Regions from separate parts of the Devosia sp. XGJD_8 genome, predicted to be linked through region 2. Evidence: riboswitches for the same ligand, from Rfam matches in the RefSeq annotation. Region 2 holds a riboswitch; the other holds the start of a gene.
The links. Region 2 has a riboswitch for thiamine pyrophosphate ahead of ACLI1C_RS03115 (YkoF family thiamine/hydroxymethylpyrimidine-binding protein). Riboswitches for the same ligand answer to the same signal wherever they lie in the genome.

Region 1 (7,185 bases), on a different contig from region 2:
CGGGTGGTGGGCAATTCGTTCCTGTTCGCGTTGAGCGCCACGCCGGCCGATGCGACCACCAATGCCGAGCTTCTGGAAAACCGCCGCTGGATGGACCTTGCTGTGGTCTATGGCACGGGGCGCAACGCCATTATCACCCTGGAAAAGGATGAGACGGCGCAGGCACTGTTCGACAAGGTCTTTGCCACCTGGGCTGAATAACTCGCTCATGGCGGCAGTCTAGATCCCCGGACCTGGTCCGGGGATTACTTTTTGGTCTCGCCACTTGGTGACAGCCGTCCGCTCTCAAGGACGTAGCGTCGATTGGCGAGCGCTTCGACATCATCGGCGTGGTGGCTGACCAGAATCGTGTGCCAGCCATGGCGCGTGGTGAGAGTGCGTACGAGGTCACGGATCACCGAGCGGGTCTCGTCGTCCAGGGCCGAGAAGGGCTCATCGAGCAGCAGGATCGGCCGGGCGCGCAGCAGGGTTCGGGCGAGGGCGACACGCTGCTTCTGCCCACCCGACAGCGTCGCGGCCTGCTGATCGCCAAGGCCTTCAAGACCGACTTCGGCGAGCGCATCGGCCACGCGCTGAAGGGCCTGTGCCTTGTCAGTGCGCGAAGGCAGACCCAAGGCAATGTTCCGGGTGGTGCTCAAATGATCGAACAGGCTTTCCGACTGCAGAAGAAGGGAGACCGGCCGCGCCTCGGGCGGCAATGGCAGCAGGTCCTGACCATCCAGTGTCACCTTCCCGCTGGTGGGCTCGAGGAAGCCGGCCAAAAGGTCGAGCAGGGTGGACTTGCCGGAACCGCTGACGCCTGAAATGGCGGTGATCTCGCCGGCATCAGCCTCGAACGAGAAGACATAGGGCGTCGCCTGGCCGGGATGGGCGAAGGTCAGGTTCTCAACGCGCAGCATTGGCGATCCTTTCAACGAGCCGGGGCAGGCCGATAAAGGCGATGATGGTGCCGATCAGCAGGATGGCGGCAATGGCCGAGGCATCATTGCTGCGGTAGGAGCCCAGGGCGCGAAACATCATCAGCGGCAGGGTCTGGAAATCCTGGGTGCCGAATAGCGCGATGACGCCCAGGTCACCCAGCGAGAAACAGAATGCCAGAGCCAGCATGACGCCGATATCGCGACCCAGAAGAGGATATTCAACGGCAGCGAACTGACGCCAGCCGGACAGGCCAAGCGAGCGGATCAGCTTGCCCCGACTGCGGGCAATGGCTTCGAGCGGCGGGCCAAGCGTGGCCATGGCGAAGGGCAGCGCGAGGAGGCTATTGGCCAGGATAACGACGAAGGGCGCGGCCGTGGCGGGGGCGATGCCGAGTTGGCGCACCAGGAGGAAGAAGCCGAGCGAGAGGACGACGGCAGGCACGGCCAGATAGGCATAGGCCGGCATGCCCAGCAGGGTGCGCAGCGGACCGTCGGCGGTGGCGCCGCGGCCCATTGCGAGCAGCATGGCCAGCACGAGTGTCAGTATGGCTGAGGCAGCGCCAATCAACAGGCTGCTCGCGGCAGCCCACCAGAAGGCCGGCCGGGCGAGCAGGCTGCCCAGGCCAGAAGCCAGGCCATCGAACAGTACCGACAGCAGCGGCAGCGCGAAGCCGAGGATGCAGAGCGCCAGCACAAGTGCCTGGAGCAGGCGGGCAGGGGCAGCATCGCGCCAGCGCGGCGCGGCCGAAGTGCCCAGACTGGTGGGAATGGGACCCATGGCAGATGCCGCCAGAATGACGGCCGAGCAGACGGCGATCTGGGTGGCGGCCAGACGCACCGCGCCGGCGAGATCGAAATCCTGCCGAACGGCGGCATAGATGGCGACTTCAAGCGTCTGGTTGGCCGGGCCGCCGCCCAGCAGCAGCACGATGGGGAAGCTGGTGAAGGCCAGCAGGAAGATGATGGCCGCAAGGCCGGGCATGGTCCCCCGCAGGGTAGGCCAATCGATGATGGCGAAGCGCTGCCAGGCCGTGAGGCCGAGCGACTGGCCGGTCTTGAGACGGGCGGCGGGAATTGCGTCGAGCCGGGCCAGCAGGATGCGGGCGGCGAAGGCGCCATCAAGGATGACATGGGCGAAGAGGATGCCCGAGAGGCCGAAGGCCGGATTGCCGATGGAGACGCCGAACAGGGCCTCGCTCAACTGGTTGATCCAGCCATTGCGGCCCCAGATGGAGAGAAGGCCGAAGGCGACGACCATGCCGGGGGTGACAATGGCCGAGGCGAAGAGGCCGACCACGAGGTCCCGACCGGGAAAGCGCAGTCGATTGAGCGACCAGGCGAGCGCGGTGCCGACCGCGAGGGAAAGTACGGTGGTCAGGCCGGCCTGGATCGAGGTCATGCGCAGCAGGTGCGGGATGTCGATGCGCGAGGCGTTCCCCTCGGCGCCGGTGGTGGCCGCCAGGATGGCCCAGAGGACGAGGGCAACCAGGGTGGCGATGGCGGCGGCCAGGGTGATGGCAGCCCCGATGCGCAAGGGCCGGTGGGGTAGGGTCAGCATTGATCTCGACCGATCCCCGGGAGGGGCCAAGCCAAGGCATCGTGCCTGGCCGTCACCCCCTCCCAGCCTCCTCTCCTCAAATCGCTCCACTGGAGCGATTTGCCCTGCGGGACGGGTCGGAGCCCATCAAGGGGGAGGTGCTGCTCCGTGCTTGTGGTCACTTCAGTGCCTACTGGACCGCTGCCAGCATTTCGTCGATCCAGGCCTGGCTGTTGGCTTCGATTTCGGCGTCGGTCAGCGTCAGGGTCCTGGCTGGCTGCGGCAGGGTGGCGAAGGCCGGGTCGAGGTCGGCGCCCAGGTCGATGACGGGGAACATCCAATTGGTGGTGGGGATCACCTTCTGGCCCTCGGCGGAGGCGAGGTAGGCGAGGAACTCCCTGGCCAGTTCCTGCTTGTCGGAGGATTTGAGAATGCCGGCCACTTCGGTCTGGGCCAGATGACCCTCTTCGAACAGGGCAGCGTGGATGGTGTCATCGCCTTCAGCGCTGATGTGGTAGGCGGGCGAGGTCGAGTAGCTCAGGGCCATGTCGGCTTCGCCTTCGAGGAAGAGGTTGTAGCTCTCGCTCCATTCGCGGGTGACGGTGAGGATATGCGGCTTGAGGCCGGCCCAGATTTCGGGGGCGCGGTCACCATAGGCGGCGCGGATCCACAGAACGAGGCCGAGGCCCGGCGTGGCCGAGCGCGGGTCCTGCACCACGATCTTGAAGTCGGCGGGCAGGGCGATGAGCTCTTCGAAGGATTTGGGCGGCGTGGTGACGCTGTCGGTGTCGTAGACGAAGGCGAAATGGGCGTAGTCGAAGGGCACGAACTGCGCGTCGGTCCATGGCTCGGGAAGGGTGAGCGCGGCAAGGTCGAGGCTGTGGTCAGCGAAGAGGCCGGTGGCGCGAGCCTCGCCGGCAATGGCTGTATCGAGGCCGACGATGAGGTCGGCTTCGGTCGTTTCGCCCTCGAGCTGGACGCGACGCAGGGCGCCGATGGAGCTGTCGGTGGCGACCCACTCGACGATGCAGCCGCCGCAGATGGCTTCGAAGCCGGCCTTGAGGCCGGGGCCGGGGCCCCATTCGGCAGCGAAGCTGTCATAGGTGTAGATCTTGAGGATCGGCACCTCTTCGGCGAGCGTGGGCGTGGCGAACAGTCCGGTGAGGACCGCAAGCGCCAGACGGGTGAATTTGACCATGGGTCATTCCCTTCAATGGTGTCACGGCCATGAGTGAAGGGGGTGTCAATGGTGAGGGCGGCGAGATGCCCTTGCCATCTCGAGCTTCCTCCGCCAGCATGACCTGGTTCAGGTTCAATGGGTAATTCTCAGCTCCGGAGACTTCCGGAACACCCCAGCGAGACGCCTCACACTTAATGAGAGCTTTGTGACAGTGCAAGACACTTCCGTGCCGGCTGCGGATGCGCCGATGGTCGTATTCGATCGCCCCATTGCCATTGTCGGCGGCGGCGCCGTGGACCCCGCCCTGCTGGTGGAGCTGGCGGCGCGGGGGATCGCCCTGGTGGGCGCCGACGGCGGTGCCGATGCGATCGGCGATGCGGGCCTGCTGCCAGCCGCCATCATCGGGGACCTCGATTCGCTTGCCGACCGCTCGGAATGGGAGGCGCGGAGCCGGGTCATCCATATTGCCGAGCAGCTCACCACCGATTTCCAGAAGTCGCTCTATTCGACCCGGGCGCCGGTGACGCTGGCGCTGGGCATGACCGGCAAGCGGCTCGACCATACGCTGGCGGCGCTGAGCGCGGTGCTCGAATATGCGCCGACCCGCAAGCTGCTGCTGGTGGACGAGGTGGATGTGGCCCTGGCCGTGGTGGGGCCGATCGCCTTCGAGGCAGCGGCGCGGGAGCGGGTATCGATCCATCCGCTGCTGCCAATCCGCTTCATGCGATCGAGGGGGCTGTTCTATCCGATGGATGGGCTGATGCTGGAGCCCGGCGGGCTGATCGGGACCTCCAATGAGGGGACAGGTGGGCGCATCGAGATCGTGCCGGAGGATGAGACGCCCTGGCTGCTGATCCTGGGCAAGGAACGGCTCTGGGACATGATCGAGGCGTGCCAAAGCGCCGCCTGAACGCGGTTATCATTGAAGAGACGGACCCCGAGGCGGCTATCGCCTCTGGAAATTTAAAAACGAGACGTTAGCCGCCTCGGGGCGCCGGTTTTTGGAACAGTCCCGGTTATCGCGCAGCATGATCGCTCGCCATGCTGCGGCCAGGTCTCGAACCTGCGCGAGAGGCAAAGCCCGCGCCCGGCTCACCCCAGCCACTGTTCGCCTGCAGGCCGCCCATGCGGAGTGATGGGGAGATTATGGCATGGGTTTTGGCGAGGGGGATAAGTTGGTGCCGGCCGCCGCACACCCCAGCAATCACGGTCGTCACCCTCGGGCTTGACCCGAGGGGACTGCACTTAACGACGTTCGGCAAGTGAAGAGCCCTCGGGTCAAGCCCGAGGGTGACGATCTGTGGGTGGGGGCCAGGAGCCAAGCCCCTCCCCTCAAAGGGGGAGGGAAGGACGACTGAGGCAGGCGTTGTCCGTTAGACAGACAAAACAAAAAGGCGGGCATTGCTGCCCGCCTTTGTACATTCCTTGCCTGGCTCAGTGGGCCGCGGCGGCTTCCTTGACGGCGTCCTGGACCTTTTCGAAGGCGCGGACCTCGATCTGGCGGATGCGTTCGCGGCTGACGTCATATTGCTGGGCCAGCTCTTCGAGCGTCGCGGGATTATCCTGCAGGCGGCGGGCCTGGAAGATGGCGCGTTCGCGCTCGTTGAGCACGTCCATGGCATTGTTGAGCAGCCCCATGCGCTCGGAAAATTCCTGGCTTTCGCCCAGGCTGGTTTCCTGGCTCGGGGTGTCGTCGACCAGCCAATCCTGCCATTCGGACGAGCCTTCGTCGGCTCGCATCGGCGAGTTCAGCGAGGCGTCACCCGAGAGACGGGCATTCATCGACACCACGTCGTCCTCGGTGACCTTGAGGGTGGTGGCGATCTGCTTGATCTGGTCGGGATGCAGCGCACCGTCTTCCAGCGCGGCGATCTGACCCTTTACCTTGCGCAGGTTGAAGAACAGACGCTTCTGGGCGGCGGTGGTGCCGATCTTGACCAGGCTCCAGCTGCGCAGGACATATTCCTGAATGGCGGCGCGGATCCACCACATGGCGTAGGTGGCCAGGCGGAAGCCCTTTTCGGGCTCGAAGCGCTTGACGGCATGCATCAGGCCGACATTGCCTTCCGAAATCACCTCGGAGATGGGCAGGCCATAGCCGCGATAGCCCATGGCGATCTTGGCCACGAGACGCAGGTGGCTGGTAATCAGCTTCTGTGCGGCACCGGGATCGGCGTGTTCCTTGTAGCGCTTGGCCAGCATGTATTCTTCATCCGGCTCCAGCATGGGAAACTTGCGGATCTCCTGAAGATAGCGGCTCAAGCCCCCTTCGGTGGAGAGGACGGGAAGATTTGTCTGGGCCATATGCGCACCCCTTTCTGGCTCCCCCGCATGACGCGGGCGGACATGAGTCCGCGATGCCCTTTCGGACCATCGTCAGACTACGATGGATATATAGGCGACATTTTGTCTTTTGTAAGAGGTCAACCCTTGCAAACGTCGCTGTCGCCCATGGGTTGCACTATGGGCGACCAACCTTGCGCGAAGATTGCAGTTTGCCCTCAATCTGTTCTAGCGCGCAAAGGCCTTGTCATAGTCCTGCAGGACATCGTCCAGCGCCTGCAGATCGGGCGGGAGTGGCGCCTCGAAGAACAGTTCTTCCTTGGTCACCGGATGCTCGAAGCCCAGTTCGGCGGCGTGGAGGGCCTGCCGGCCGAGCGCCTGGATGGGCGCCGCAACGTCGGGTGGCAGCTTGTTGATCTTGGTGGCATAGCCCGAGGCATAGACGCTGTCGGCCACCAGCGGATGGCCGATATGGGCCATGTGGACGCGGATCTGGTGGGTGCGGCCGGTTTCAAGGTGGCATTGCACGCGGGTAATGTCCCAGCCCGGATCGCCAAAACGCGCCTCGACGAAATAGTGGGTGATCGCTTCGCGGCCATCCTGGCGCACGGTCTGCTTGAGGCGATTGTTCTGGTCGCGGCCGAGCGGAGCGTCGATCGTGCCCTTGGCGGTTTCGGTCGAGCCCCAGACATAGGCGATATAGGCGCGGTGCAGCGGCCCGGTGCGGCCGTGGTCGGCGAACTGGTCGGACAGGTGCCGATGCGCCCGCTCGGTCTTGGCCGCTACCATGACGCCGGACGTGTCGCGATCGAGCCGGTGCACTATGCCGGGGCGCTTGACGCCGCCAATGCCCTGCAGGCTATCGCCACAATGGAAGAGCAGAGCATTGACCAGCGTGCCATCTGGCGAACCGGGAGCGGGGTGGACCACCATGCCGACGGGCTTGTTGATGACGATGAGCTGGTCATCCTCGTAAAGGATGTCGAGCGGGATATTCTCCGGATGCGGTTCGGCGTCTTCTGGGGGTGGGGCAAGAAGGACGATTGTCTCGCCCGCGTTAAGCCGGTATTTGGGCTCGCTGACGGTTGCCCCGTTTATCGTGACGGCGCCGCCCAGGATCAGATCCTTGATGCGGTTGCGGCTGAGCACGGTGTGCACCTTGGCCAGCGAGGCATCCAGCCTGCCGCCGGCCATGTCGGCATCGACAACGACCTCGACTTCGTCGCCCTCAAACTCTTCAGCGGTATTTTCGGCCATGAGCGATC
Region 2 (7,185 bases):
ATTTTCGGGCGGAATGCGGCCAACCCATAACTGGAGGCACTGAGAACATGGCGAAGCGTGCCATCGATCCGCGTATCAAACTGCGCCATCTGAGCTGCTTTCTGGAGGTGGCGCGTCTCAAAAGCGTGGTCAATGCCGCAGACGCACTCAATATCAGCCAGCCCGCCGCCTCCAAGACCATTCATGAGCTGGAAGAGCTGCTGGGCGCTCCACTGTTCGACCGGAGCCGACGCAGTCTGTTTCTGACGCCTTTCGGGGAGGTGTTCTATCGCTATGCGGGTACAAGCCTTGCAGCGCTGCGACAGGGGATTGATGCCGCTCGCGGCTCGCATGAGGCGACAGTGGTCAAGGTGGGAGCCCTGCCGACAGTGTCGGCGCGCATCCTGCCCGGCGCGGTCCGCCAATTCACCAGCGACGATCCCGGTGCCCGCACGCGCATCATAACGGGCCCGAACGCCTACCTGCTGTCCCTGCTTCGCACGGGCGATGTCGACCTGGTGATCGGTCGCATGGCAGAGCCCGAGGCCATGCTCGGCTTTTCCTTCGAACACCTCTACTCCGAACGCGTCGTCATGGTGGTGCGTCCCGACCATCCACTACTGGCAGAACGCCAGTTCAACCTGGGCATGATCGAGCCTTACCAGACGTTGATGCCGACGCCGGACTCGGTGATCCGCAGGCTGGTGGACCGCATGCTCCTGTCCCATGGCGTGACCAATCTGCGCGACGAAGTGGAGACCGTCTCCAACGCCTTCGGACGCTCCTATATCCGGCAGACCGACGCCGTCTGGCTGATTTCGGAGGGCGTGGTGGCAGAGGATATCGCCGATGGTCGTCTGGCGCTGCTGCCCGTCGATACGGACGAAACGGTGGGACCGGTGGGCCTGACCACCCGCACCGACACGACACAGACGCTGGCGGCGCTGAGCCTGATGCAGGCTGCCCGTGACGTCGCCGCGCGCCTGCGCTGACCCGCCTCAGTAGCGCGTGTGGTCGAGGTCGGAAATGTCGATATCCGGCTTCGCACCCGATACGAGATCGGCAATGATCCGTGCCGAGCCGCAGGCCATGGTCCAGCCCAGCGTCCCGTGTCCGCTGTTGATGAAAAGGTTGCTCAGCCTGGAGGCGCCAATGATCGGCGTGCCGTCGGGCGTCATTGGACGCAGGCCGGTCCAGTAGCTGGCGCTTTTGGTGTCGCCCGCGCCGGGAAAGAGCTCGTTCACGCAATGGGCCAGCGTCGCTCGCCGGCGCGGTGGCAGGTCGCTGTTATAGCCGGACAATTCCGCCATGCCCCCGACGCGAATGCGGTCGCCCAGCCGGGTTACCGCGATCTTGTAGGTCTCATCGAGCACGGTGGAAACCGGCGCCACGCTGCCGTCGCTGATCGGCGCGGTGATCGAGTAACCCTTGACCGGATAGATCGGCAGATCAATGCCGACCTGCCGGGCCAGCAGCGGACTGAAACTGCCGAGCGCCAGCACGTAGCGATCGCCCGTGATGGTGCCAGCGCTGGTGCGCAGCCCGGTCACTACGTCACCCGAAACATCAAAACCTTCGATGCTTGTACCGTAGCGGAACACCACTCCCAGATCGGCAGCCATGGCCGCCAGGCGGGTGGTGAAGATGTGGCAGTCACCAGTTTCGTCACCGGGCAGGCGCAGCCCGCCTGCGATATTGGCCTCAGATCCGGCCAGGCCCGGTTCGGCGGCAATGCAGCCGGCCCGATCCAGCGCCTCATAGGTCACGCCATATTGCTCGAGCACCTCGATGTCCTTGTGGGCGCCGTCCACCTGCTTTTGCGTACGAAACAGCTGCAGCGTTCCCTGGCTACGCTCGTCATAGGCGATGCCCGTTTCGGCACGGAGGGCCTTGAGCACATCCCGGCTGTATTCGGCAACGCGAACCATCCGCGCCTTGTTGATAGCGTAGCGCGATGCTGTGCAATTGGTCAGCATCTGCAGCACCCAGCGGACCAGATAAGGATCCGGCAGCGGACGCACGATCAGCGGGGGATGCCGCATCATCAGCCATTTGACGGCTTTTTGCGGAATGCCCGGCCCGGCCCAGGGCGACGCATAGCCGGGTGAGATTTCGCCGGCATTGGCAAAGCTGGTTTCCAGCGCCACGCCCGGCTGCCGCTCGATCACCTCCACCTCATGGCCTGCCTTTGCCAGGTAGTAGGCCGAGGTGACGCCAATGACACCGCCGCCAAGGATGATGATCTTCATGCTGCTGCCTCCGGCTGGCTGACATGCTGGCGGCGGGACGGTCGGGCCGGTCCCGGCGAACCGTGATGAGGTCCGGTAAACATGCCCGTGTCGCCGCCTGCGCTCAATCAGACGACCATATCGAACAATCGGCGGAATTTTCTCTCCATTTTTGCACGAAAATTGCTATGAGAACGTCCTGTCGCAATAATATTTCAAGTTTCGGAACGAAGCTGCATGCACCTCGATGCGATCGATACGAAGTTGCTGGCTCTGTTGCGCAGTGACGGCCGCATGAGCAATGCAAAGCTCGCCCAATCGGTGGGGTTGTCGCCCTCCGCCTGCCTGCGCCGGTTGCATGCCCTGGAGGAAAGCGGGGTCATTCGCGGCTATGCTGCCATCATAGCGACGGACAGCAGCGAGCCCGCCACTGTCGTCATCGTGCAAATTTCACTGGAGCGGCAGACCGACGACCTGCTGCGGAGCTTCGAGGCCGCCGTAAGGCGATGCCCCGAGGTCCGTGAATGCTACCTGATGGGTGGGATGACCGACTATCTGCTGCGGCTGGAAGCCAAGAGCATGGCTGACTATGAGCGACTGCACACCGAGGTGCTGTCCCGCCTGCCCGGGGTCTCCCGCATTCAATCCAGCTTTGCGATCCGCAATGTCATGGCCCATGCCGTACCGACCAAGGCGCGTCGATAGGCAAATAGGGGCTTGCCAGACAGATCCCGATCTATATGTTCGCAGCCATCCACAGGGGTGCTCCGTATTGCCGGGGCTGAGACGCGGGCGACATGCCTTCAAACCCTATTAGCTGATCTGGGTAATACCAGCGGAGCGAGGCGGGCGATGTTTTCTGGCGCACAGATTTCCCTTTACCCAATGACCGGCGATTTCGTCGGCGTCATCACGGGCGCATTGGGCGCGCTCGACCCCTACCGAAACCAGCTGCGGATCGAGACCGACGACATCTCGACGCTCCTGGTGGGCCCACCCGATACCCTGTTCCCGGCCATGCGCGACCTGTTTGTGGCAGCGGCGGGTGGGGGTGCACATTGCGTGCTCTCGGCCACCATCTCCCGCGGGTGTCCCGGCGAGCCGGACGATGCGATCTGCGCTTCGGTTCGCTTCGATGGACCGCGAGAGAACCTGGAGCAACGCAAGGCAGAGTCGCTGGCATCCGTTGCGGCGGCCATCAATACCGGGACGCCGATTGCGGCGCAGTTCTCGCTCTATGTGATGGGCACCGACGATCACATGGACGAAATTTACGGCTGTATCGACTTTCTCAAGCAGTCCGGCGTGTTCGACCGCGCCAAGAACTTCTGCACAAGGCTGGCAGGCGACGCCGCACCAGTGTTCGCCGCACTCGAAGCGGCCTTCTGCCAGTTCGGACCCCCGGCCGGCCATGTCACCATCGACCTGACGGTATCCGCGAACAGCCCGACGCCGCGCTAGGCCGCGTCTGTCTCCGTCTTTCGCAGGTACCGACATGTCCATCGTCAAATTATCCATGCGGCTTGTCACGTCCGCACTGTTGCGAGCCGCTCCGGCCGCGCTGGCGCTCGGCGCAGTGGTGCTGGCCTGGGAAGTCTATGCACTGTTCTCCGGTATCTCACCGACGACGCTGCCCGCGCCGTCTCGGGTTGTAACGCAGGCCTGGGAACACCGGCTGGCGCTGCTCGACAATATGTTGCCAACTCTGGCCGCGACGACCCTTGGCTTTGTCTATTCGCTACTGGCGGCCTTCGCCTTCTCCGTGCTGGTGGACTTCATCCCACCCATTCGGCGGGGCCTGTTCCCGGTGTTGATCATCAGCCAGACACTGCCGCTGGTCGCCATTGCCCCGCTGGTCGTGCTCTGGTTCGGTTTCGGACTGGGGCCCAAAATCGGGCTGGTCGCGCTGGTCACGTTCTTCCCGATGCTGGTGGCGCTGGTTCAGGGCTATGCGGCTACCGACCGGGATATCGAAGCGCTGCTGGCTTCGATGGGGGCGGGGCGGCTGCGCGTTTTCCTGCTGGCGCGACTGCCCTCCTCCCTGCCCTATTTCTTTGCCGGCATCCGTATCTCGATCACCTATGCGGTGGTCGGGGCGATCTTCGCCGAATATGCCGGCGCAGCCAAAGGGCTGGGGATCTACATCCTCAACGCCAAGAACAATTTCCGGCCGGATCTGGTGTTGGCTGCCGTCTTGGTGAGTTCTGCCCTGACGTTGATGCTGTTCGGCATCGTCGTGCTGGTCCAGCGCCTCGTCATGCCGTGGGATCGCCTCGAGAGGCGTTCGCCATGACCGGGTACAGGCTGCAGCTCCGCAATCTACGCAAACGCTTCGGTGACCTGGACGTGCTGGGAGACATTTCGCTGACGGTACGCCGGGGCGAGTTCGTTTCGCTTCTCGGACCGTCCGGCGCCGGTAAGTCGACGCTCTTCAAAATCCTGACTGGCGCAACCGAAGCCGATGCCGGAACGATCCGCTTCAACGGCCAGCCGCTGACGACGCGACCCAGCCCCTTTGCCTTCATGCCGCAGCATGATGCGCTGATGCCGTGGCGGCGGGTCCTCGACAACACGACGCTAGGCCTGGAGGTGCAGGGACTGGCACGCGCCGCTGCCCGCAAACGCGTCCAGCCACTCTTCGCCGAGTTCGGCCTTGCGGGGTTTGAACAGCACTATCCGGCGCAGTTGTCGGGCGGCATGCGCCAGCGCGCAGCCCTGCTCAGGACCGTGGTGCAGCAGCGCGAAATGCTGCTGCTTGACGAGCCGTTCGGCGCTCTCGACGCGCTGACCCGCGCCAGCATGCAGTGCTGGCTGCAAGCGATGTGGCAGCAGCACAGCTGGACGGCCCTGCTCATCACCCATGACGTGCGTGAGGCCGTGTTCCTGTCCGACCGCATCTATGTGCTGACGGGCAGGCCCGCCCGGATGCTCACCGAAATCGCGGTGCCCCTGCCCCGCCCTCGCACCGACCTGACATCGCCCGAGGCCAGCGCCATCGAGGCGCGCCTGCTGGACACCCTGCTCAACCAACGCCCGGACTGAAGGACCAAAACACATGCTCAACCGCCGCCTATTCATCGCCGCCGCCGTCGCTGGCGCACTTCTCACCCCAAGCTTTGCCCAGTCCGACACGGTGACGATCGCGCTGGACTGGACACCGAATACCAATCACATCGGTCTCTATGTGGCAGAGGCCCAGGGGTTCTTTGCCGAAGCAGGCCTCACCGTCGAAATCCTGCCCTATAGCGATACGTCGGCCAGTACGCTGGTCGCCAACCGCGTGGCAGATTTCGGCATTCTGGGGTCGCTGAGCCTGTTCCTGCAGCGGACCGCGGGGGGGGACCTCGTGGCCACTTATGCCCTAGTGCAGACCGAGACCGGCCGGCTGGTCTTCAACGCGGACCGCAGCGACATTCAGACTCCGCGGGACCTCGACGGCCTCACCTATGGCGGTTTCGGCAGCGCCTGGGAAAATGCGCTAATCGAGACCATCATCCGCCACGATGGCGGCACTGGTCAGTTCGAGACAGTTACGCTGGGTACCTCGGCTTATGAGGCGCTCGCCAATGGCGCGGTCGATTTCACTCTTGAGGTCTACACCTGGGAAGGCGTCAAGGCCGAACTGGATGGCGTGCCGCAGCGAGCCTTCCGCTATGCCGACTATGGGGTGCCGGACCAGCACACCAATTTCATCGGTTCGAGCCAGGCCTATCTCGATGCCAATCCCGAAACCGCCAGCGCCTTCATCCAGGCCGTGCAACGCGGTTATGCCTTCGCCGTCGCCAATCCTGATGAGGCAACCGACATCTTGATGGCCGCCAACAGTGACAGCCTTACGGACCGCGCCTTTGTCCGCGCGTCGCTGCAGGCGCTGATCGACGGTCACTACCTTCGGGGCAGCGATGGCGCTGTCGGAACGATCCAGGCAGAGAAGATCGAAGCGATCGGCGACTATCTGATGGCGGCCGAAATTCTGCGTGATGGCGACGGCAAGGTGCTGGCCGAGCGTCCAGACTTTTCCAGCTACTACTCCAATCAGTACCTGTCGGAAACAGGCGCCACCGCGCATTAGGCGAGCCTTTGCGCCAATCTCGGGCATGTTTGCTCAATGCTCAATATTGATGCAGCCTGAACGCTTATGGTGCAAGGCGGTGACGTCACATCGCCCTGCCAGGAATCCGTAACCCATTGCCCCCACATCAGAAACGCAAGCTTTTCGCTTTGGCACGTTTCATGCATCACCGGAACCATAGGCGCTGACATCCAGCGCTGACCGGCACCCAATGGCGGGCGCCATCAGGCAAAGCTGCCAATCGACAGACGTTTCGGACTTGCGCCGGAGCTGCACTGTCGATTGGCAGCTTTTTTGTTTTCCCTGCGAGCAGGAGACGGCGGATTGACCGAAAAACTTGTCATCATCGGCAATGGCATGGCGCCCGGGCGCATGCTGGAGCATTTGTTCGAGGCCGCGCCGGGGCGCTACGCCGTCACCATCTTCAATGCCGAGCCACGGGTAAACTACAACCGGCTCATGCTTTCCCCGGTGCTGTCGGGTGAAAAGACCTATGAAGAGATCATCACCCATGGCGACGACTGGTATGCGGAGAACGGCGTTACCCTGCACAAGTCTTCGCCGGTCACGCTGATCGACCGGGAGGCGAGGAAGGTCATCTCCACCAACGGCATTGTCGCCGACTACGACAAGCTGGTGATCGCCACGGGCTCCTCCCCGTTCATTCCGCCGGTTCCCGGCCATCAATTGCCGGGCGTGGTGACGTACCGCGACCTTGATGACGTCGACAAGATGCTGGCCGTTGGACCCGGAGCCCGGGTCGTTGTCATTGGCGGCGGACTCTTGGGTCTTGAGGCCGCCGCCGGCCTCAAGATGCGCGGCATGGACGTCACGGTGCTGCATCTGATGCCAACGCTGATGGAGCGCCAGCTTGACCCAGCGGCAGGCTACCTGCTGGAAAAGGCG

Region 1: linked by a shared signal. The riboswitch ahead of thiB (thiamine ABC transporter substrate binding subunit) and the one ahead of ACLI1C_RS03115 (YkoF family thiamine/hydroxymethylpyrimidine-binding protein) in region 2 are both predicted to bind thiamine pyrophosphate.

What each region holds. Positions count from the first base shown of each region.
Region 1 covers NZ_JBKJHF010000002.1:576,999-584,183, forward strand. Annotated here, with positions in the region: gene ACLI1C_RS18300 (hypothetical protein) at 1-201, shown strand, start outside; gene ACLI1C_RS18305 (ATP-binding cassette domain-containing protein) at 246-899, opposite strand; gene ACLI1C_RS18310 (hypothetical protein) at 886-2,478, opposite strand; gene thiB (thiamine ABC transporter substrate binding subunit) at 2,648-3,655, opposite strand; TPP riboswitch at 3,724-3,822, opposite strand; gene ACLI1C_RS18320 (thiamine diphosphokinase) at 3,885-4,547, shown strand; gene rpoH (RNA polymerase sigma factor RpoH) at 5,072-5,941, opposite strand; gene ACLI1C_RS18330 (RluA family pseudouridine synthase) at 6,149-7,177, opposite strand; gene ACLI1C_RS18335 (DUF6476 family protein) at 7,176-7,185, shown strand, end outside.
Region 2 covers NZ_JBKJHF010000001.1:675,894-683,078, reverse strand. Annotated here, with positions in the region: gene pcaQ (pca operon transcription factor PcaQ) at 48-971, shown strand; gene ACLI1C_RS03125 (D-amino acid dehydrogenase) at 978-2,228, opposite strand; gene ACLI1C_RS03120 (Lrp/AsnC family transcriptional regulator) at 2,445-2,912, shown strand; TPP riboswitch at 2,956-3,069, shown strand; gene ACLI1C_RS03115 (YkoF family thiamine/hydroxymethylpyrimidine-binding protein) at 3,060-3,668, shown strand; gene ACLI1C_RS03110 (ABC transporter permease) at 3,703-4,500, shown strand; gene ACLI1C_RS03105 (ABC transporter ATP-binding protein) at 4,497-5,249, shown strand; gene ACLI1C_RS03100 (ABC transporter substrate-binding protein) at 5,263-6,279, shown strand; gene nirB (nitrite reductase large subunit NirB) at 6,604-7,185, shown strand, end outside.